4 regions of the Streptomyces sp. NPDC056373 genome follow, and region 3 is predicted to be linked to each of the others. Evidence: riboswitches for the same ligand, from Rfam matches in the RefSeq annotation. Region 3 holds a riboswitch; each other region holds the start of a gene.
The links. A riboswitch is a leader RNA that binds a small molecule or an ion and turns the genes downstream of it on or off. The one in region 3 is predicted to bind cobalamin.
Positions count from the first base shown of each region.

Region 1 (4,827 bases), on a different contig from region 3:
CGGCTCCCCCGCACGCGCCGCGCCCCCCTGCACGTCCGCCGCGTTCCCCCGCACGTCCGCCGTGCGCCGCTCGTCGCCCCGCTGCTCAGCCATGCCGCGATCCTGCCAGGCGGCGCTTCGCGGCGCCGCGGAAGGCGGGGGCTTCGTACACAACGGAGGCGTCACCCGGCCGGGTGACCGGAACCTCTTCGAGAGGCCGCTCGATCGGGTCAATCGGTTCGCCTGCGGCGGCCGGTCCCCGGGGCCCCGGGACGCCGCCCCGGGGCGGAATCCCGACCGCCCGTTGCGGTCACCCCTGCGCCCCTCCCAGTTCATCTTCCGTTCACCCAGGTTCCCTACGTTCATCGAGCCAACAACCTCGAACGATTGCCTGGGTAAATGGAAAGCTTCTCGCTGATCCTCGCGATTGTGGTGGTAACCGCACTCGCGTTCGATTTCACGAACGGTTTCCACGACACCGCGAACGCGATGGCCACGACCATTTCCACGGGCGCCATGCGGCCCAAGGTTGCGGTGGCCATGTCCGCGGTCCTCAACCTGGTCGGCGCCTTCCTGTCCGTCGAAGTCGCCAACACGATCTCCAAAGGCCTCGTCGACGAGGCCGGCATCCGTCCCGAGGTCATCTTCGCCGCCCTGGTCGGCGCGATCCTCTGGAACCTGCTGACCTGGCTGGTCGGTCTGCCCTCCAGCTCCTCCCACGCCCTCATGGGCGGTCTGATCGGCGCCACGATCGCCTCGGCGGGCGTCGGCGCGGTGCACGGGGACGTGCTGGTCACCAAGGTGCTGATCCCGGCGATCGCCGCCCCGCTGGTCGCGGGCATCGCGGCGATGCTCGCCACACGGCTGACGTACTCCCTCGGCAGCAAGACCGACGGCAACGCGTCCAAGAAGGGCTACCGGGTCGGCCAGATCGCCTCCGCGGGCCTGGTCTCGCTGGCCCACGGCACCAACGACGCGCAGAAGACGATGGGTGTCATCACCCTCGCCCTGGTCGCCGGCGGGGCCGTCGCGCCCGACTCGGACCCGCCCATGTGGGTCATCCTCTCGGCGGGTCTCGCCATCGCGCTCGGCACCTACCTGGGCGGCTGGCGCATCATCCGCACCATGGGCAAGGGACTGACCGAACTCCAGCCGCAGCAGGGCTTCGCCGCCCAGACCTCCGCGGCAACCGTCATCCTGGCCTCCTCGCACATCGGTTTCTCCCTCTCCACGACGCACTCCGTGTCCGGTTCGGTGATGGGTGCCGGGCTCGGCCGCAAGGGCGGCGTGGTCCGCTGGTCCACCGCGACGCGGATGTTCGTCGCCTGGGGTCTGACGCTCCCGGCGGCGGCCCTGGTGGGTGCTCTCGCCGAGTACGTCACCGGCTTCGGCAGCTGGGGCACCGCGGTGGTGGCCGTCTTCCTCATTGCCTCCAGCGCGGCGATCTGGAAGCTGTCGCGGCGTGAGGTCGTCGACCACACCAACGTCAACGACACCGAGGACACCGCGGACGCGGAGCCGGCCGGTGTGGTGACCACGGCGATCGCAGCGGTCACGCCGCCCCCGGCGGCCGGCACGGCCACGGCCACGGCCTCGGCCTCGGCCTCGGAGGACCCGGTCCCCTCGTTCCCGTCGCAGGCCACCGCCGAGCGCACGCCGACCACGCCCACCACGGTCTGACCGGCCACCGGTTACAAGGAAGAGTCTCCGATATGAAGATCGACTGGGCGGCCCTCGGCTCCGTCTTCGGCGTCAGCCTCGTGGTCACCGTGGCCCTCGTCGGCCTGTTCACCCTCGGCATCACCGGCCTGTCGCGCCGCGAACGGGCAGTGGCGCAGGGCGGGTCCGCGGGACTCGCGGTCACCGGCGCGTACGCGTGCTTCGCGGCGTGTGCGGCGGCCGTGGGGTACGGGATCTATCTGATCGTGGCCTGAGGGCCCGACCGACCGCACGTCGTGTCCGCCGGGCGGCACGGGACTTCGCTCCTGTGCCGCCCGGTCGTCGTGTGGAGGCAGGGGCGGTGTGGGGTTCTCCACACTCTCCCCCCGCAGGTCAACGGCAAGTTGACGGCGGTTCCCGGCCATGGTGGACTGCCGGGGCCAGTACGGCGGCAGGAGAGGAAGCCGGTGCGAGTCCGGCGCGGTCCCGCCACTGTCACCGGGGTAGCAATCCCCGGGAGCCAGGAACTCTCACCGCCGGTCTCGTCGAACCAGGGCGTGGACACCCTGAGTGAGGACACATATCGCCATGCGCGGCTGCCGATCGAGGTTCAACACCCCACCCCTGCCCGCCCTCCTGGCCGGCTGAGCCCATGGGTGCCGGTCGCGTCTTCGCGTACGGCGCCGCCGCCGGTCTGATCGGTGACCTGCTGCTCGGTGATCCTCGCCGGGGGCATCCGGTCGCCGCGTTCGGGCGGGCCGCGAGTGCCGTGGAACGGGTGTTGTGGCGGGACCACCGCGGGTGGGGCGCGCTGCACACCGCCGTGTGTGCCGGCGGGGCCGTCGCCCTCGGGTCCGTCGCCGCGCGTGCCGTGCGGCCGTCCGCCGTCGCCTCCGTCGCGCTGACCGCAGCCGCCACCTGGGCCGTCGTCGGGGGCACGTCGCTGGCCCGGGAGGCACGGACCATCGGGCGTGCCCTGGAGGCCGGGGACGTCGAGGCGGCCCGGGCCCGGCTGCCGCATCTGTGCGGGCGGGACCCGCAGGCCCTGGACGCCGACGGCATGGCCCGGGCCGTGGTCGAGTCGGTCGCCGAGAACACCTCCGACGCCGTCGTGGGAGCGCTGGTGTGGGGGGCCGTCGGCGGAGTGCCGGGGCTGCTCGGGTTCCGGGCCGTCAACACCCTGGACGCCATGGTCGGGCACAAGTCGGCCCGGTACCGCCGGTACGGGTGGGCTTCCGCGCGGCTGGACGACCTCGCCGGGTGGCCGGGAGCGCGGCTGACCGCCGTGCTCGCCACCCTGGCCGGTCCGGACCCGCGGGGGGCCGTGCGGGCATGGCGGGCCGACGCGGCGAAGCATCCGAGTCCCAACGCCGGGCCCGTGGAGGCCTCGTTCGCGGGGGCGCTCGGGGTGCGGCTGGGCGGGACGCTCTCGTACGGCGGGCGGGTGGAGCATCGGCCCGTGCTGAACACGCAGGGGCGGGCCGTCGGCACGCACGACGTCGAACGGGCCGTGCGGCTGTCGAAGCGCGTCACCTGGCTCGCGCTCGGGGTGTGCGCCGGAGCGCGGTTGCTCAAGAGTGCGCAGTCGCTCAAGGGTGCGCGGTCGCTGAAGAGGGGGAATTGACATGAGCGGTGGGCTTCTCGTCGCCGGAACCACCTCCGACGCCGGCAAGAGCGTCGTGACCGCCGGGATCTGCCGGTGGCTGGTGCGGCAGGGCGTCAAGGTCGCGCCCTTCAAGGCGCAGAACATGTCCCTGAACTCCTTCGTGACCACGGAGGGGGCCGAGATCGGGCGGGCTCAGGCCATGCAGGCGCAGGCCTGCCGGGTCGAGCCGACCGCGCTGATGAACCCGGTGCTGCTCAAGCCCGGTGGCGAGCAGAGCAGTCAGGTCGTGCTGCTGGGCAAGCCGGTCGGGGAGATGAGTGCGCGCGGCTACCACGGCGGCCGGCAACAGCGGCTGCTGGGGACGGTGCTGGACTGCCTGGAGCAGTTGCGGGGCACGTATGACGCGGTGATCTGTGAGGGGGCCGGTTCTCCCGCCGAGATCAATCTGCGGCGGACGGACATCGTGAACATGGGGATCGCCCGGAACGCCGGGCTGCCCGTGCTCGTCGTCGGCGACATCGACCGGGGCGGTGTGTTCGCCTCGTTCTTCGGGACGGTGGCACTGCTGTCGCCCGAGGACCAGGCCTGTGTCGCCGGGTTCCTCGTCAACAAGTTCCGCGGTGACGTCTCCCTTCTGGAGCCGGGCCTGGACATGCTGCACGGGCTCACGGGGCGGAAGACGTACGGCGTGCTGCCGTTCCGGCACGGGCTCGGGATCGACGAGGAGGACGGGCTCAGAGTCTCCCTGCGCGGGACCGTGCGGGAGTCCGTCGTCGCCCCGCCCGTCGGAGAGGACGTGCTGCGCGTCGCGGTCTGCGCCGTGCCACTGATGTCCAACTTCACGGACGTGGACGCGCTGGCCGCCGAACCGGGCGTCGTGGTGCGGTTCGTGGACCGGCCGGAGGAACTGTCCGACGCCGACCTCGTCATCGTGCCCGGCACCCGCGGGACGGTACGGGCGCTGGAGTGGCTGCGGGAACGGGGGCTCGCCGAGGCCCTGGCCCGCCGGGCCGCCGAGGGGCGGCCCGTCCTCGGTATCTGCGGCGGCTTCCAGATCCTCGGCGAGCACATCGAGGACGACGTCGAGAGCCGCCGAGGGCACGTCGACGGGCTCGGGATCCTGCCCGTGCGGGTGCGGTTCGCCCGCGAGAAGACCCTCACCCGGCCGCAGGGCGAGGCCCTCGGGGAACGTGTCGAGGGATACGAGATCCACCACGGGGTCGCCGACGTCCAGGGAGGCGCCGCCTTCCTGGACGGCTGCCGGGTCGGCCAGACCTGGGGCACGCACTGGCACGGCTCACTGGAGTCGGACGGCTTCCGGCGGGCCTTTCTGCGCGAGGTGGCGGCCGCCGCGGGCCGCCGCTTCGTGCCCGCGCCGGACACCTCGTTCGCCGCGCTGCGCGAGGAGCAGCTCGACCGGCTCGGCGACCTGATCGAACAGCACGCGGACACCGACGCGCTGTGGCGGCTCATCGAGTCCGGCGCGCCGCAAGGACTGCCCTTCATTCCACCGGGAGCACCCGCATGAGCACAGTGTTGTTGTTGTCGACCGCCGACACGGACCTGCTGGCGGCCCGGGCCGC
Region 1 is NZ_JBHJPX010000005.1:64,846-69,672, forward strand. It holds gene ACFCXS_RS11765 (class II aldolase/adducin family protein) at 1-93, opposite strand, end outside; gene ACFCXS_RS11770 (anion permease) at 379-1,659, shown strand; gene ACFCXS_RS11775 (hypothetical protein) at 1,692-1,913, shown strand; cobalamin riboswitch at 2,033-2,191, shown strand; gene ACFCXS_RS11780 (cobalamin biosynthesis protein) at 2,291-3,262, shown strand; gene ACFCXS_RS11785 (cobyric acid synthase) at 3,264-4,772, shown strand; gene cobN (cobaltochelatase subunit CobN) at 4,769-4,827, shown strand, end outside.
Region 1: linked by a shared signal. The riboswitch ahead of ACFCXS_RS11780 (cobalamin biosynthesis protein) and the one ahead of ACFCXS_RS21015 (energy-coupling factor ABC transporter permease) in region 3 are both predicted to bind cobalamin.

Region 2 (4,827 bases), 190 kb from region 3:
TGACCAGGGCGAGGAGATCGAGCTGGTGGTGGATGTCGAGGTGGTTGGTGGGCTCGTCGAGGAGGAGTTCGCGGGGTTCCTGGGCGAGCGCGCGGGCGATCTGCACCCGCTGGCGTTCGCCGCCCGAGAGGGTGTGCCAGAGCCGGCCGGCCCGGTCGGCGAGACCCGTGCGCTCCAGGGCGGCGCGCACCGCCCGCTCGTCGTCTGCCGAGGGGGGCGTCCAGGCGCGGCGGTGGGGGACACGGCCCAGCCGCACGACGTCCATGACCGTCAGCTCGACCTGGGTGTCCGACTGTTGCTCGACGACCGCGAGGCGGCGCGCGACCGTGCGGCGGGGCACGTCGGCCAGCGGTGTGCCGTCGAGGGTGACGACCCCCGAGGACGGCGCGAGCAGCCCGGCCAGCAGCCGCAGCAGCGTGGACTTGCCCGAGCCGTTGGGGCCCAGCACGCCGACCGTGGAGCCGGTCTCCGGCGCGAGGGCGACGCCGTCCAGGATGAGACGCCCGTCGGCACGCCGGCTGACCCGGTCGGCCCGCAACCCCTCCGCCACCGGTGTCTCCGTGCCGCTCATCGCACCCTCCGCGTCCGGTACAGCACCGCCACGAACGCCGGCACCCCGATCAGCGACGTCACGACCCCCACCGGAACCTCCTGCGGATCGAGGACGGTACGGGCCAGGGTGTCCACCCACACCAGGAAGACCGCTCCCGCGAGGGCGGTGACCGGCAGCAGCCTCGCGTGCCCGGGACCGGTCAGGGCCCGGGCGGCGTGCGGCAGGACCAGCCCGACGAAGCCGATCGCCCCGGCCGAGCTGACCAGCGCGGCGGTGAGCAGGGCCGTGACACACAGCAGGACCAGGCGGGTGCGGGCGACGGACACCCCGAGCGCGGCGGCCGCGTCCTGGCCGAAGGCGAAGGCGTCGAGGGTCCGGGCGTACGAAAGGCACACCACCAGCGCCAGCGCCAGCACGGCCAGGCACAGCCACACGTCGGTCCAGCCGGCGCCGCCGAGCGAGCCGAGGAGCCAGAACAGCACGCCACGGGTCGTCTCGGCGTCGGCGGAGGTCAGCACGACGAAGGAGGTGAGCGCGGAGAAGAGCTGCATGGCGGCGACGCCCGCGAGGACGACACGGTCGGTGGTGCCGCCGAGGGTGTGGCTGAGCAGGAGTACCAGCGCGAAGGACAGCAGGGCGCCGAGGAACGCGCCCGCGGACACCGGAAGGGCGCCGCCGCCCACGCCGAGCACGACGACGAGGACCGCTCCGGTGGAGGCACCCGAGGACACCCCGAGGACGAACGGGTCGGCGAGCGGGTTGCGCAGCAGCGACTGCATCACCGCCCCGCACACGGCCAGTCCGGCCCCGCACACGGCGGCGAGCAGCGTGCGAGGCAGTCGCAGCTGCCAGACGATCCCGTCCCGGATCGTCGTGAGCCCCGAGTCGCCGAGGCCGAGATGGGCGGCCACGACGGACCACACGTCCGCGACGCCGATGTCGGCGGGGCCGATGGTGATGGCCACGGCGAGGGAGGTCACGAGCGCGACGGCCCCCGCCAGACCCAGCGCGAGCCCGGCCCGGCGCCCGGGCCCGGCGGCCGGCAGCTCCTGCTCGCGGGCGGTCACTTCACCAGCCCGAACCGGCGCAGCCCGGCGGCGACCTGCTCCACGCCCTCGACGGTCCGGATCGTCGGGTTCATGGCCTGCCCGCTGAGCAGCACGTACCGCTTGTGCCGGACCGCGTCCATGTTCCTGGTGACCGGGTTGGACTCCAGGAAGGCGATCTTCTTCGCGGCGGACTCGGCGGTCTGGGACTCGCGGGTCAGGTCGCCGATGACGAGGACGTCGGGGTCGCGGTCGGCGACCGTCTCCCAGTTGACCTGTGGCCACTCCTCGTGCGTGTCGTCGAAGACGTTCTTCGCGCCGAGGGCCCGGGTGATGATGCCGGGTGCTCCGCAACAGCCCGCCATGTAGGGCGAATCGGAGTTCGCGAACCAGTAGAGGAGGGTGACGCCGGAGGCGTCGATGCCCTGCGTGGCCGTCTTCATGCGCTTGTGGAGGGAGGCCACGAGGGCGTCGCCGCGTTTGCGCACACCGAACACGGTTGCCAGGTCGTGGACTTCGCCGTAGACGGTGTCGATGCCGAGGGCCTTGTCGCGGGTGCCGTCGCCGCCGCCCGAGTTGTCCTTGCCCGCGCAGTCGGACGGGGAGACGTAGGTGGGGACCCCGAGCTTCTCGAACTGCTCGCGGGTCGCGACGCCGCCCTTTCCGAGGGTGGAGACGAAGGACGCGGCGACGAAGTCGGGCTCGGTGTCCAGGACGCGTTCGAAGGACGGGTTGTCGTCGGCGATGCGCGGCACCGTCGCGTTCGCCTTCTCCAGTCCCTTCATCACGGGGTCGGTCCAGGTGGCCGTGCCCGCCATGCGGTCGGCGAGCCCCAGGGAGAGCAGGATCTCGGTGGTGCCCTGGTTGAGGGACACGGCGTGCCGCGGCGGGGCGGCCACGCGGACCTCGTGCCCGCAGTCGGTGAGCGTGACGGCGGCTTTCGCGTCGGTGGACGTGCTCCCGCCGCAGCCGGTCAGGAGCAGGGAACCGGCGGCGAGCAGGACGGCGGCACGGGCGGGGCGGGCGAGGGGCACGGGAACCAGTCCTCAGTCGTCGAGGGCTCGGTCGCGGAGCCCGGTCGTACGGTGCTCCCCCGCCGCGCGCGGCCGCGGGGGCCGCCAGCAGGTCTTCGGACTCGGGTTCACCCGGGTCGGAGCGCCTTCCCGGACGTCCGTGAAGGAGTCCAGTGGCCGAGGCCCCGCCCGTCCCCCTCACCGCTGCGCGTCAGTTCCGGATTCGCACCGGATTCCCTGACCCACGTACATGGGTTCGACTGGCCCCGGCAAGCTATCACGGGGCCCTCCGGGGAATCACCGCGCACCCGGCGCCGTTGAACGGAGAGCAGCTCGTCCACGACTTCCGAGGAGGCCGCCGGTGTACGGCGACGAGGCAACGGTCCGCAGGATTCTCACCGAGCTCGGCGACACCTGGGCCGTGGTGGGCCTGTCGTCGAACCAGCGGCGCGCGGCGTACGGCGTCGCCGCCGTGCTCCAGCGTTTCGGCAAGCGCGTCGTGCCGGTGCACCCGAAGGCGGAGACGGTGCACGGGGAGAAGGGGTACGCGAGCCTGGCGGACATCCCCTTCGACGTGGACGTGGTGGACGTGTTCGTGAACAGCGACCTCGCCGGGGCCGTCGCGGACCAGGCGGTCGCCAAGGGCGCGAAGGGCGTCTGGTTCCAGCTCGGCGTGATCGACGGGGCGGCGTACGACCGGACCCGGGCGGCGGGCCTGGAGATGGTGATGGACCGCTGTCCGGCAATCGAGATCCCACGGCTGCCTCATCACCGCGTACAGGAATCCTGAAGCGTTTTCCAGGAAATGCCCGCAGCCGGTCAAGGCTTCCCGCGCCCGGTCAAGGCTGCACAACTCGTCTTCTGCCGCCGGGCGGTCGATTCCTAATCTGAGGCCTCTTGCTCGCCGAACTCTCCGAGTTCTCTATGAGAGGCCCCTGCATTCATGGAAAGAGACGGCCTGCGCCGGGATGTCGGGCTGATCGGGCTCATGTGGGCCTCGGTCGGCTCCATCATCGGCTCGGGCTGGTTGTACGGCGCCGAGAAGGCCGTCGTGGCGGCCGGCCCCGCGGCGATCCTGTCCTGGCTCATCGGTGCGGTGGCGATCGTGCTGCTGGCCCTGGTGCACGCGGAACTGGGCGGCATGTTCCCGGTCGCCGGCGGCACCGCCCGTTATCCGCACTACGCGTTCGGCGGACTGGCCGGCATGTCCTTCGGCTGGTTCGCCTGGCTCCAGGCCGCCACGGTGGCACCGATCGAGGTCGAGGCCATGATCGGCTACGCCGGGCACTGGCACTGGGCCCAGGGCTTCCAGCACGCGAAGGACGGGACGCTCACGACGAGCGGCTTCGTCGTCGCGGTCGTCCTGATGGCCGTGTTCGTCGTCGTCAACTTCCTCGGGGTGCGGATCCTGGCGCACACCAACAGCGCCGCCACCTGGTGGAAGGTGGCCGTGCCGCTGGCCGCGATCTTCATCATCGCGGCGGGCAACTTCCACCCGGGCAACTTCACCGAGCACGGCTTCGCCCCGTTCGGCGCCCACGGTGTGCTGAGCGCCGTCAGTTCCAGCGGCATCATCTTCGCCCTGCTGGGCTTCGAGCAGGCGATCCAGCTGGCGGGCGAGAGCCGCGACCCGCAGCGGGACCTGCCGCGCGCGACGATCGGTTCGGTCGCCATCGGAGCGGCCATCTACGTCCTGCTCCAGGTCGTCTTCATCGCCGCCCTGCCACTGGGCTCCTTCGCACACGGGTGGACCAAGCTCGACTACCCCGGCATCAGCGGCCCGTGGGCGGGGCTCGCGACCCTGCTGGGCCTCGGCTGGCTGAGCGTGGTGCTGTACCTGGACGCGGTGGTCTCCCCGGGCGGCACCGGCCTGATCTACACGACGGCCACGTCCCGGGTCTCCTACGGACTGGCCCGCAACGGCTACGCGCCGAAGCTGTTCGTCCGCACCGACGGGCGCGGCGTGCCGTGGTTCGGGCTGATCGTGTCCTTCGTGACGGGCGTGGTCTGCTTCCTGCCGTTCCCGAGCTGGCAGCAGCTGGTCAGCTTCATCACCTCGGCGAGCGTGCTGATGTACGCGGGCGCGCCCCTGGCCTACGGCGTCTTCGCGGACCGGCTGCCGCACCGGGAACGCCCCTACCGCCTGCCCGGTGGGAAGGTCGTCTCACCCCTGTCGTTCGTGGTGGCCAACCTCATCATCTACTGGTCCACCTGG
Region 2 is NZ_JBHJPX010000009.1:75,027-79,853, reverse strand. It holds gene ACFCXS_RS20125 (ABC transporter ATP-binding protein) at 1-571, opposite strand, end outside; gene ACFCXS_RS20120 (FecCD family ABC transporter permease) at 568-1,620, opposite strand; gene ACFCXS_RS20115 (ABC transporter substrate-binding protein) at 1,617-2,633, opposite strand; cobalamin riboswitch at 2,702-2,892, opposite strand; gene ACFCXS_RS20110 (CoA-binding protein) at 2,974-3,402, shown strand; gene ACFCXS_RS20105 (APC family permease) at 3,556-4,827, shown strand, end outside.
Region 2: linked by a shared signal. The riboswitch ahead of ACFCXS_RS20115 (ABC transporter substrate-binding protein) and the one ahead of ACFCXS_RS21015 (energy-coupling factor ABC transporter permease) in region 3 are both predicted to bind cobalamin.

Region 3 (4,827 bases):
AAGCCCAGCGGCACCCGGTACGCCCGCCACAACCGCCGCCCGGGCACACCGGCCGGACCCAGCAGCACGACCAGGGCCGTCAGGAGGACCAGGGCCGCGCCCGGCCAGGGCGGCAGGGAGATCGCGAGCACGGTGAGGCCGAGCCCGAGCACGGCCTTGTCCACGGGATGGCGGCGGCGCCAGCGACTGCTGTGCGCCGCCGCGTCGATCGGCAGCACCCGGGCTCAGTCCCGTTCCGCGGCGGACTTCCCGGCGGCGCCGGGAAGCGCGCTGCCGGACTCCCGCTCCAGCGCCCGCTGCTCGCCCTGCCTGCGGCCCCGGCGCAGACCGAAGTAGTAGGCGAGGACACCGGCGCCGAGAGCCGCCTGGAGAGCGAACAGGGCCGACTCGATCTCACCGGACGGCGGTTCGTACAGCGGCGAGAACCACGGCTCGTAGTCCGGCTTCAGCTCCGTGATCGCCGTCTCGGCCTCGGCGTCGGCGCCCGTGAACGGCTCCTTCTTGTGGTCACCCAGACCGAGCGCCAACGGCAGCACGGCGAGCGCGGCCACGAGGAGCAGCAGCACGAGGTTGATCTTCGTGTTCCGCTTCATCGGGCCGCCACCTCGGTCTCCGTCCCGGTCGCCTGCTTCTTGGCGAGGAGCACGCCCAGACGGGTCAGTTCGCCCTTGCTGGACTGCACCAGCAGCCGCATCACGAGCACGGTCAGCAGTCCCTCGCTCACCGCGAGCGGAATCTGCGTGACGGCGAAGATGGAACCGAACTTGCCCAGCGCGCCCAGGAATCCGCTGCCCGGGTCGGGGAACGCGAGCGCCAGCTGCACGCTGGTGACGCAGTAGGTGGACAGGTCGGCGACGAACGCGCCGCAGAACACCGCCACCATCAGCGGCGCGCCGCAGCGCCGCAGCAGTGTGTAGACGGCGTATCCGGCCCAGGGACCGACGATCGCCATGGAGAAGACGTTGGCGCCGAGCGTGGTCAGGCCGCCGTGCGCCAGCAGCAGCGCCTGGAACAGCAGGGTGATGGTGCCCAGCACCGCCATGATGGGCGGCCGGAACAGGACGGCTCCCAGGCCCGTGCCGGTGGGGTGCGAGCAACTGCCCGTGACGGACGGGAGCTTGAGGGCGGACAGGACGAACGTGAAGGCGCCGGACGCACCGAGGAGCAGGGTGCTCTCGGGGTGCTCGCGCACTTCACGGGTGAGCGACCGGACTCCGTGGACGACGAACGGCGCCGACGCGACGCCCCAGGCGACCGCGTGCGCCGGAGGAAGGAAACCCTCGGCTATGTGCATGGCTCAGCAGACCCTCTCCAGCACCTCGTGGATGGTTGACGCGCCTTGGCCGGTCTCCTGGCTGACGGGTACCACCGCCCGGTCTCCGCCTTCCCGGGTCGCAAGGACCCAGTGGCTGCCCATGAGGGCCGGAGCCGGACTTCCCGATTCACAGTGGCGAGGGCCGCACCGGCATCACACCGGATTTCCCGTTCACCAAGGCCTGGTGACAATAAGGCCGGGGTAAGGGCGATGACAAGCCACCCAAGGGGCGCGCGAGGGGGCGCCCGTTCGCACACCGGCGCATCCCCCGGCCGGTCCACGCGCTGCGCGCAAGGCCCCGCCGCGCGACGTCCGGACCTTGTCAGTCGTCGCCCGCGTCGTCCCCGCCGTCGTCGCTCTCCCCGTCCTGCCCGGCCTGGCGCGGCTTCTGCGGCTTCGGCTGCTCGGGGCCGCCGTGGACCGCTTCCTGCGTCGGAGTCGCGACGTCCGGCGCGGACGCGGGAGGGGTCGGGGAAGGGGGCGGCGTGGACGGAGTGACATCGGCCACGGTGCCGGTCGCGGGCGTGTCGGCAGGCCCCGGGCCGGCCGCCGGGTCGGCCTGTGAGCCGGCGGAGCCGGAGGAGCCGGACGTGGCGGGGTCGGTGGACGGCGTGGCGGCCGGGCTGCTCGCACTCGGGGACGCGTCGGGTTCCGTCCCCTCCGCGGTCGTGCCGGGTGAGAACCAGCGCATGCCGATGAGCATCGCGGCGACGAACAGTGCCGCGGCGGCGGCCGTCGCGGCCAGCTTCGACCGGTTGCCCCGGCCCCCGCGACCGCGCGAGCGGCCCGAACGCCCCGCCTGGGCCGCCCGGGCAGCGGTGCGATGACCCTTGGTGGCGGGCAGCGCGTACGTGGTCGGGCTGCCGGTCTCGGCGGTCGCGTACGGTCCCGGCCCGGCGGGCATCGCTGCGGACGCGGTGTTCGCCCGCAGTGGCGGGGAGACCTCCGGCAGCGGCTCGGGCAGGCCCCGCCAGGCGCCCTGGGCGAACCACTCGGCGGCCTGCTGTGCGGTGGGGCGGTCCTCGGGCTGCTTGGCCAGCAGACCCAGGAGGTAGTTCTCGAACGCCGGTGGAAGTCCGGCGACACCGAGCTCGCGCGGCGGCACGGGAACCGAGTCGAGGTGCTGGTGGAGCAGGGCGACGGCGGTGTCGGCCTCGAACGGGGGACGTCCGCTGAGGAGCTGGTAGAGCACGCAGCCCAGGGAGTACATGTCGGACGCGGGCCCCGCGGGTTTGCCCAGCGCCCGCTCGGGCGCGAGGTAGAGGCCGGTGCCGATGATCTGGCCGGTGGCGGTGAGCGCGGCGCCGGGGTCGTCGAGGAACCGCGCGATGCCGAAGTCGCCGATCTTCAGCGTGCCGCCCGCGTCCAGCAGCAGGTTGGCGGGCTTGACGTCCCGGTGCACGATGCCCTGCGCGTGCGCGGCGGCGAGCCCCGCGGACGCCTGCGCCGCGAGCACGGCCACCCGCTCGGCGGGCAGCGAGCCGGAGCCGGTCAGCACCCCGGCGAGACTGTCGCCCTCGACCAGCTCCATCACCAGGTACAGCCGGTTGTCGTACTCGCCGAAGTCCAGCACACCGACCACGTTGGGGTGGTTGAGACGTCCGGCGGTCTGAGCCTCCAGACGGAACCGGGAGGCCGCCGTGGCGTCGGTGTCCTGGGGGAGCAGCAGCTTGAGGGCCACCGCCCTGGCGAGCGTCTCGTCGTACGCGCGCCAGACCTCTCCCATTCCACCGCGCCCGATCTCCACATCCAGCCGGTAGCGGCCCGCTAGCAGCACTCGTCCTCGTCTCACGCATAGGGGGAAGGTCGTCGCCGCAGGCCGAACTCCCCGCTCGTGCACGGGGATTGGTCGGGGGTGCCGCAGCCGACCCAGGATACTGGCGCGGCATGACCGCCGATCTCCGCCGCGGGTGTCCTCGGAGCGTCCTGGCGCGCAAATCCCGGAGCGAGGGTGTCGCCCGCCGGGGTGACAGCCCCGGCGCCCGGTTGCCCCGGGAGGCCGGCAGGGTGTCAGGCCGGCGCGCCCCGCCCCTTCTCGCGGTGCGGCAACAGGGCCACCGCCAGAGCCGGTACGGCCGCCAGGACCAGCCACGGAACGGCGGCCGGCAGTCCCAGGTCGAGCAGGAAGCCGGTGGCCGCGCTGCCGGCCAGGACGATCAGACCCGACACGGACGACAGCGCGCCCATGTAGAGCCCGAGCCGGTCCTCCTCGGCGAGGTCGGGCACCCAGGCACGGGCGGCGGGCACCACCAGCATCTGCCCCACGGTGAGCAAGATCACGAAGCCCGCCGCAGGGAGCAGCCCGGCCGTGCCCGTCCAGCCGGCCGGACGGGCCGCGGCCACCACCGCGAAACCGGACGCGATCAGCACCAGTCCCGCCGTCATGGAGCGGCGCAGGTCCAGCCGGTCGCCCGCCCAGCGGGTCACCGGCAGCTGGGTGAACACCACCAGCACGGAGGACAGCGCGAAGAGCCAGGACAACGGCGCCTGGGAGCCCGCCGCGCGCTGCACCTCGTCCGGCAGGGCCAGATACAGCTGGTTGTAGGCGAGCAGATAGGTGCCGTAGGCGCAGCACAGGGCGAGGAAGCGGCGATTGCGCAGCAGGGCCCCGACCCCGCCCCCCTCCCGGACACGGACCCGGCCGGGGATGTGCTGCGGCATCAGCCACAGATGCCCGGCGAGGACGAGCACGAAGACTCCGGCACCGGCCAGACAGGCGGTGCGGAAGTCGACGGTGAGCAGCAGCGCGCCGAGCAACGGCCCCACGAACGCCCCCGCCTGGCCCGCCACGCTGAACAGGGCGAGGACCCGGGTGCGCGGGCCGTGCCCGTCCTCCTCCCACACGACCGCCTGACGGGCCACCTCGGACTCCACGGCGGGGGAGAAGAGCGCCGCGGCGAAACCGATCACCAGCACCGCACCGATCACGGCCCCGCCCGTCTGCGCGAAGCCGAGCCACGCGAACCCCGCGATCCGCAGAGCGCAGCCGGCCAGCACCACCGGCCGCACCCCGAACCGGTCGACGAGCCAGCCGCCGACCACGAACAGCCCCTGCTGGCTGAAGGTTCGCAGCCCGAGCACGAACCCGACCAGCCACCCCGCCATGCCGATCGCGGTGCCCAGGTGCTCGGCGAGGAACGGCAGGACGGCGTAGAAGCCGATGTTGAAGGCGAGCTGTGTGAGGATCAGCAGCCGCAGCAGCGGTGACAGTCGCCTGATCAGCCGCCAGGTGCTGTCGCGGCCTTCGGCGCGGGTCGTACGGGCGGCCTTGCGGGTCGGCACCCTGGAAACGGGGTTTGTCATCGTTCGTCTGTCTGTGAGGCGGACACGGGAGTCAGGAGGTCGTCGGGGCGCTCCGGGCGCCGTCGCGGGGCCGGCCCGCCCCGGTCCACGGGCGGCACGGCCGGACCCGCGGGCCGTGTGCGCCGCCGGGGCAGCCGTACACCGCCCGCGGCCGTCACCGCGAGTGCCCCGAGCAGGGCGAGCACGGCGGCCGGGAAGAGCACGGCCCA
Region 3 is NZ_JBHJPX010000009.1:269,901-274,727, forward strand. It holds gene cbiQ (cobalt ECF transporter T component CbiQ) at 1-218, opposite strand, end outside; gene ACFCXS_RS21010 (energy-coupling factor ABC transporter substrate-binding protein) at 225-593, opposite strand; gene ACFCXS_RS21015 (energy-coupling factor ABC transporter permease) at 590-1,294, opposite strand; cobalamin riboswitch at 1,324-1,509, opposite strand; gene ACFCXS_RS21020 (serine/threonine-protein kinase) at 1,638-3,092, opposite strand; gene ACFCXS_RS21025 (MDR family MFS transporter) at 3,326-4,618, opposite strand; gene ACFCXS_RS21030 (ABC transporter permease subunit) at 4,615-4,827, opposite strand, start outside.

Region 4 (4,827 bases), on a different contig from region 3:
GCTGGCGCGCAGATCGGCGCGGGCGGTGCGCAGTTCGCCGGTCTGTGGGAACGAGCCGATGGTGGTAGTGGGCAGCAACGGCAGCTTCAGATAGGCCCGTTGGGCGGCGGCTCGCTGACGGTACGGGTAGGAGCGGCGCGTGTCGAACGCGGTGACGGCCGCCGCGCGGGCCCGGACGGCCGGATCGCGGGTGATCGGTGAACCCGCCCGGGAGGCCAGGTCTGCCCGGTTGGCGGCGAGTTCCGCGGCGATCGTGTCGGTGCCCTGGGCGAGTCCCTTGGCGAGGGTGACGATCTCGGCGGTCTTCTGGCGGGCGAAGGCGAGCCAGCGCAGGATCTGAGGCTCGATGTCCCGCTCCGCCGCCGCGTCGAGAGGGACGTGCAGGAGGGAGCAGGAGGCGGCCACGTCCACCCGGTCGGCCAGTCCCAGCAGCGTGCCGAGCGTGGTGAGCGAGGCCGACAGGTCGTTGACCCAGATGTTGCGGCCGTTGACCACACCCGCGATCAGGCGCTTGCCGGGCAGCCCGCCCACCCCGGCGAGGGCGTCGAGGTTGGCGGCGGCCGACTCGGTGAAGTCCAGGGCGAGTCCCTCGACCGGCGCCTTGGCCAGCACGGGCAGGGCGTCGCCGAGCCGGTCGAAGTACGAGGCCACCAGCAGCTTCGGCCGCTCGGTGAGGGCGCCGAGGTCGCGATATGTGCGCGCGGTGGCGTTCAGTTCGGCCGGGGTGCAGTCCTGGACCAGGGCGGGCTCGTCGAGCTGCACCCACTCGGCGCCCGCCGCCCGCAGGTCGGCGAGGACCTCGGCGTACACCGGCAGCAGCCGGTCGAGGAGGGTGAGCGGCGCGAAGTCCGCGGGCACGCCGGGGGCGGGCTTGGCCAGCAGCAGGTAGGTGACGGGACCGACCAGGACGGGCCGGGCGGCCAGACCGAGAGCGAGGGCCTCCTTCAACTCGGCGACCTGCTTGGCCGAATCGGCCGTGAAGACCGTGTCCGGCCCCAACTCCGGCACTAGATAGTGGTAGTTGGTGTCGAACCACTTCGTCATCTCCAGCGGCGCGACGTCCTGGGTACCGCGCGCCATGGCGAAGTAGCCGTCCAGGGCGTCGGCTTCGACGGCGGCCCGGTGCCGCTGGGGGATCGCGCCGACCATGACGGTGGTGTCGAGGACGTGGTCGTAGTACGAGAAGTCACCGGTGGGCACTTCGTGGATGCCGACGTCGGTGAGCTGCTGCCAGTTCGTACGGGGTAGCTCGGCCGCGGTGTCCTGGAGCGCGGCGGCGGTGACGCGGCCCTTCCAGTAGCCCTCGACGGCCTTCTTCAGTTCCCGGCCCGGTCCCTGGCGGGGGTAGCCGTACACGGTGGCCCGTGCTGCCGCGGCTGCGGACTTCGATGTCACGGAGATCTCCTTCGCGAGATGATTCCCTGAGACCCGGCGACGGGACGAGAGCGCGAAGGGGTGACGGACCGGACGGAAACGGCTCGTTGGCCGCCCGCTCGGTATGCACGCCGACCCGCCCACGAGGTCACCGGGACATCCGCGTACGAGTCGTCCGTACGCGGGCAACGGGCAGGTCTTCGGACTCACGGGCACGTCCCGTCGTACGAAACCGCCGTACGAGACACCTACTGGCCGTCGCTTCCCAGGCCCTGTACCTCGGGCCCAGTGCGTATGACGGCGGTCGTTCCCGCTCACCGCTGCGGGGCAGTCCCGGATTCCCACCGGGTTCCCTCTTGCGACGCGCCTGCCTGGCGGACAGGGCGAACCAGCTGCGCGCCACAGCCTATAGCCACCGAGGCGACACGGCTGTACCGCTTCGGCGGCACCGGCTTGACAGACGAACCGCACCACCTCGCGAAGGACGACACCACGATCCAAGTGACCGTCGGCCACCCGTGGCAGCGACGTACCCGATCTGGCCCAAGGACCGACCGGAGCAGGTCGCGGACAACCTCGCGGGGGTACAGCTCCTCCGTGACCACCAACCGCGACGACGCGTCCCGTGGACTGACACGCGCGGAACTGCTCGCGCTGCCTGCAGCAGTGGACCTGGAGACGGCGAACCGTGCGCTGTCCCTCAGCCGCACCACGGGATACCAGCTCGCCAAACATGGGCGTTATCCGTGCACGGTCCTCCGGCTGGGCAACGCCTATCGGGTCGTCACCGCCGATCTGCTCAAGCTGCTGCGCATCGACGTGGCGGAGACCGCGGAAGCCGAAGAGGCCGCCGCCGCGACGACGACGGCCGACGACGTCCCTGCGGCCTGCTGTTGCTGCAGATGCTGTTGCGCTCATCGCTGCGGGCGGCCTGTGTGATCCCGACAAAATGTGTCAGCATGGTGGCGTCGAGGGCCTACTTGTCTTCGCGTACCGCGTCGCTCAGGGGGCGGGGAGCGCAAGGGGAGCGCGGACGCCTGTGGACGGCGTAACACGGCGTACCGGCAGCGGGACCGCGATCGGTGCTCTGATCTGCGAAAACAGGATCTGATGCGATTGCGTGGCACACCTCGTCACGATCCCTATCGGGCTCGTAATGCGTAGGTCTCGGGTTCGAATCCCGAAGGCGGCTCTCTCTGAGGCCAGGTCAGATTCCTTCTGACCTGGCCTTTTGCGTTACGGCCCGGCAGCAAGCCCCCCGGCGACACGAGCCTGCTGAAGCGCGGACGGGGCTTTTGTGCGATATACAGTCATTTGGGTACCCCGCTTGCCGTCAGGCTTGATTCTCTGGAGTCCTCCCGATGACGTCGATGAGTCGCCTGCCATGAGGCCCCACCCGACGCGGGGGCGGATCACGGCGCTGGACGCCTACGACATCCGGTTTCCCACGTCGCGCCGGCTCGAAGGGTCGGACGCCATGAATCCCGATCCGGATTATTCGGCGTCCTATGTGATCATCCGCACCGATGCCGGGGACGGGCTGGAGGGGCACGGGTTCTGCTTCACCATCGGCCGGGGCAATGAGGTCGAGGTGGCGGCGATCGACGCGTTGCGCCCGCATGTGGTGGGGCTGCGGCTGCAAGAGGTCCTCTCCGACCTCGGAGGGTTCAGTCGCTCGCTCGTCGGCGACAGCCAGCTGCGCTGGCTGGGGCCGGAGAAGGGCGTGGTGCACATGGCCATCGGGGCGGTGGTGAACGCCGTGTGGGATCTGTACGCCAAGCGGGAGGGGAAGCCGCTGTGGAAGGTGCTGGCCGGGCTGTCGCCCGAGCAGGTGGTCGAGTTGATCGACTTCCGCTATATCGAGGACGCGCTGACCCCCGATGAGGCGCTGGAGATTCTGCGGCGGGCGCGGGGCGGGACGCAGGAGCGGCAGGCGCGGCTGCTCGCTGCGGGGTATCCGGCGTATGCCACGTCTCCCGGCTGGCTCGGTTACCCCGACCGCAAGGTCGCCGGGTTGGCACGGGAGGCCATGGACAGCGGGTTCGGGCAGATCAAACTCAAGGTCGGCGTCGATCCCGAAGACGATGAGCGGCGGTGCCGTACCGTGCGGGCGACGATCGGCCCCGGCGTGCGGATGGCGCTGGACGCCAATCAGCGCTGGGGGGTCGACGAGGCGGTCGGGTGGATCGGGCGGCTGGCGGAGTTCGACCCGTACTGGATCGAGGAGCCGACCAGCCCGGATGACGTTCTCGGTCTCGCGGCGATCCGCCGGGAGGTGGCGCCGGTGCGGGTGGCGACCGGCGAACACGTGCACAACCGGGTGATGTTCAAGCAGCTGCTCCAGGCGGAGGCGCTCGACTTCCTGCAGGTGGACGCCTGCAGGGTCGGGGGAGTCAACGAGAACGTGGCGATCCTCCTGCTCGCGGCCAAGTTCGGGATCCCGGTGTGTCCGCACGCGGGCGGGGTGGGCTTGTGCGAGCTCGTGCAGCACCTGGCGATGTTCGACTACCTTGCGGTTTCCGGCACCCTTCAGGACCGGGTCATCGAGTACGTGGATCATCTGCACGAGCACTTCCTCGACCCGGTCGTGATCGTCGGCGGGCGGTACGCGGCCCCGACCGCCCCCGGCTTCAGCTCGGCGATGCCGCCCGAGTCGCTCGCCGCGTACGCGTTCCCCGGCGGCGCCGCCTGGCAGAGCCCGTACGACGTGCCGGCCGAGGGCCCCCCGGCATGACGCCCGGCGGGGAATTCCAGGGACTGGCCGCGGTCGTCACCGGCGGGGCGTCCGGGATCGGCCTGGCCACCGCCGAGACCCTGGCCGCGAGGGGGTGCCGGGTGGCGGTGCTCGACCGGAGCCCTGGGCCCGTGCCCGCATGGCTGCACCCGGTACAGGCCGATGTCGGGGAGGCGGCCTCGGTGGCCGAGGCCGTGAGCCGGGTGGCGGACTTGTTCGGGCGCCTGGACGTGCTGGTCAACAACGCCGGCATCGGCGCACTGGGCACCGTCGAGGACAACGCGGACGACGAATGGCACCACGTGCTGGACATCAATGTGCTCGGCATCGTCCGCACCAGCCGGGCGGCACTGCCTCACCTGCGCCGGTCTCCCAGCGCGTCCATCGTCAACACCTGCTCGGTCGCGGCGCTGGCCGGGCTGCCGCAGCGGGCGCTGTACGCGGCCAGCAAGGGCGCGGTGCTCGCACTGACCCTGGCGATGGCCGCCGACCACAGCGGTGAGGGCATCCGGGTCAACTGCGTCAACCCAGGAACCGTGGACACCCCCTGGGTGCGTCGGCTGCTCGAACACTCCGACGACCCGGAGGCCGAACGCGCCGCTCTCGCCGCCCGTCAGCCCACCGGCCGCCTGGTGACCGCCCAGCAGGTCGCGGACGCCATCGCCTACCTCGCCGGGCCACTCGCCGGTGCCACCACCGGGACGGCACTCGCCGTGGAC
Region 4 is NZ_JBHJPX010000019.1:43,349-48,175, forward strand. It holds gene metE (5-methyltetrahydropteroyltriglutamate--homocysteine S-methyltransferase) at 1-1,395, opposite strand, end outside; cobalamin riboswitch at 1,548-1,782, opposite strand; partial or broken gene ACFCXS_RS33155 (hypothetical protein) at 1,972-2,184, shown strand; gene ACFCXS_RS33160 (enolase C-terminal domain-like protein) at 2,759-4,108, shown strand; gene ACFCXS_RS33165 (SDR family NAD(P)-dependent oxidoreductase) at 4,105-4,827, shown strand, end outside.
Region 4: linked by a shared signal. The riboswitch ahead of metE (5-methyltetrahydropteroyltriglutamate--homocysteine S-methyltransferase) and the one ahead of ACFCXS_RS21015 (energy-coupling factor ABC transporter permease) in region 3 are both predicted to bind cobalamin.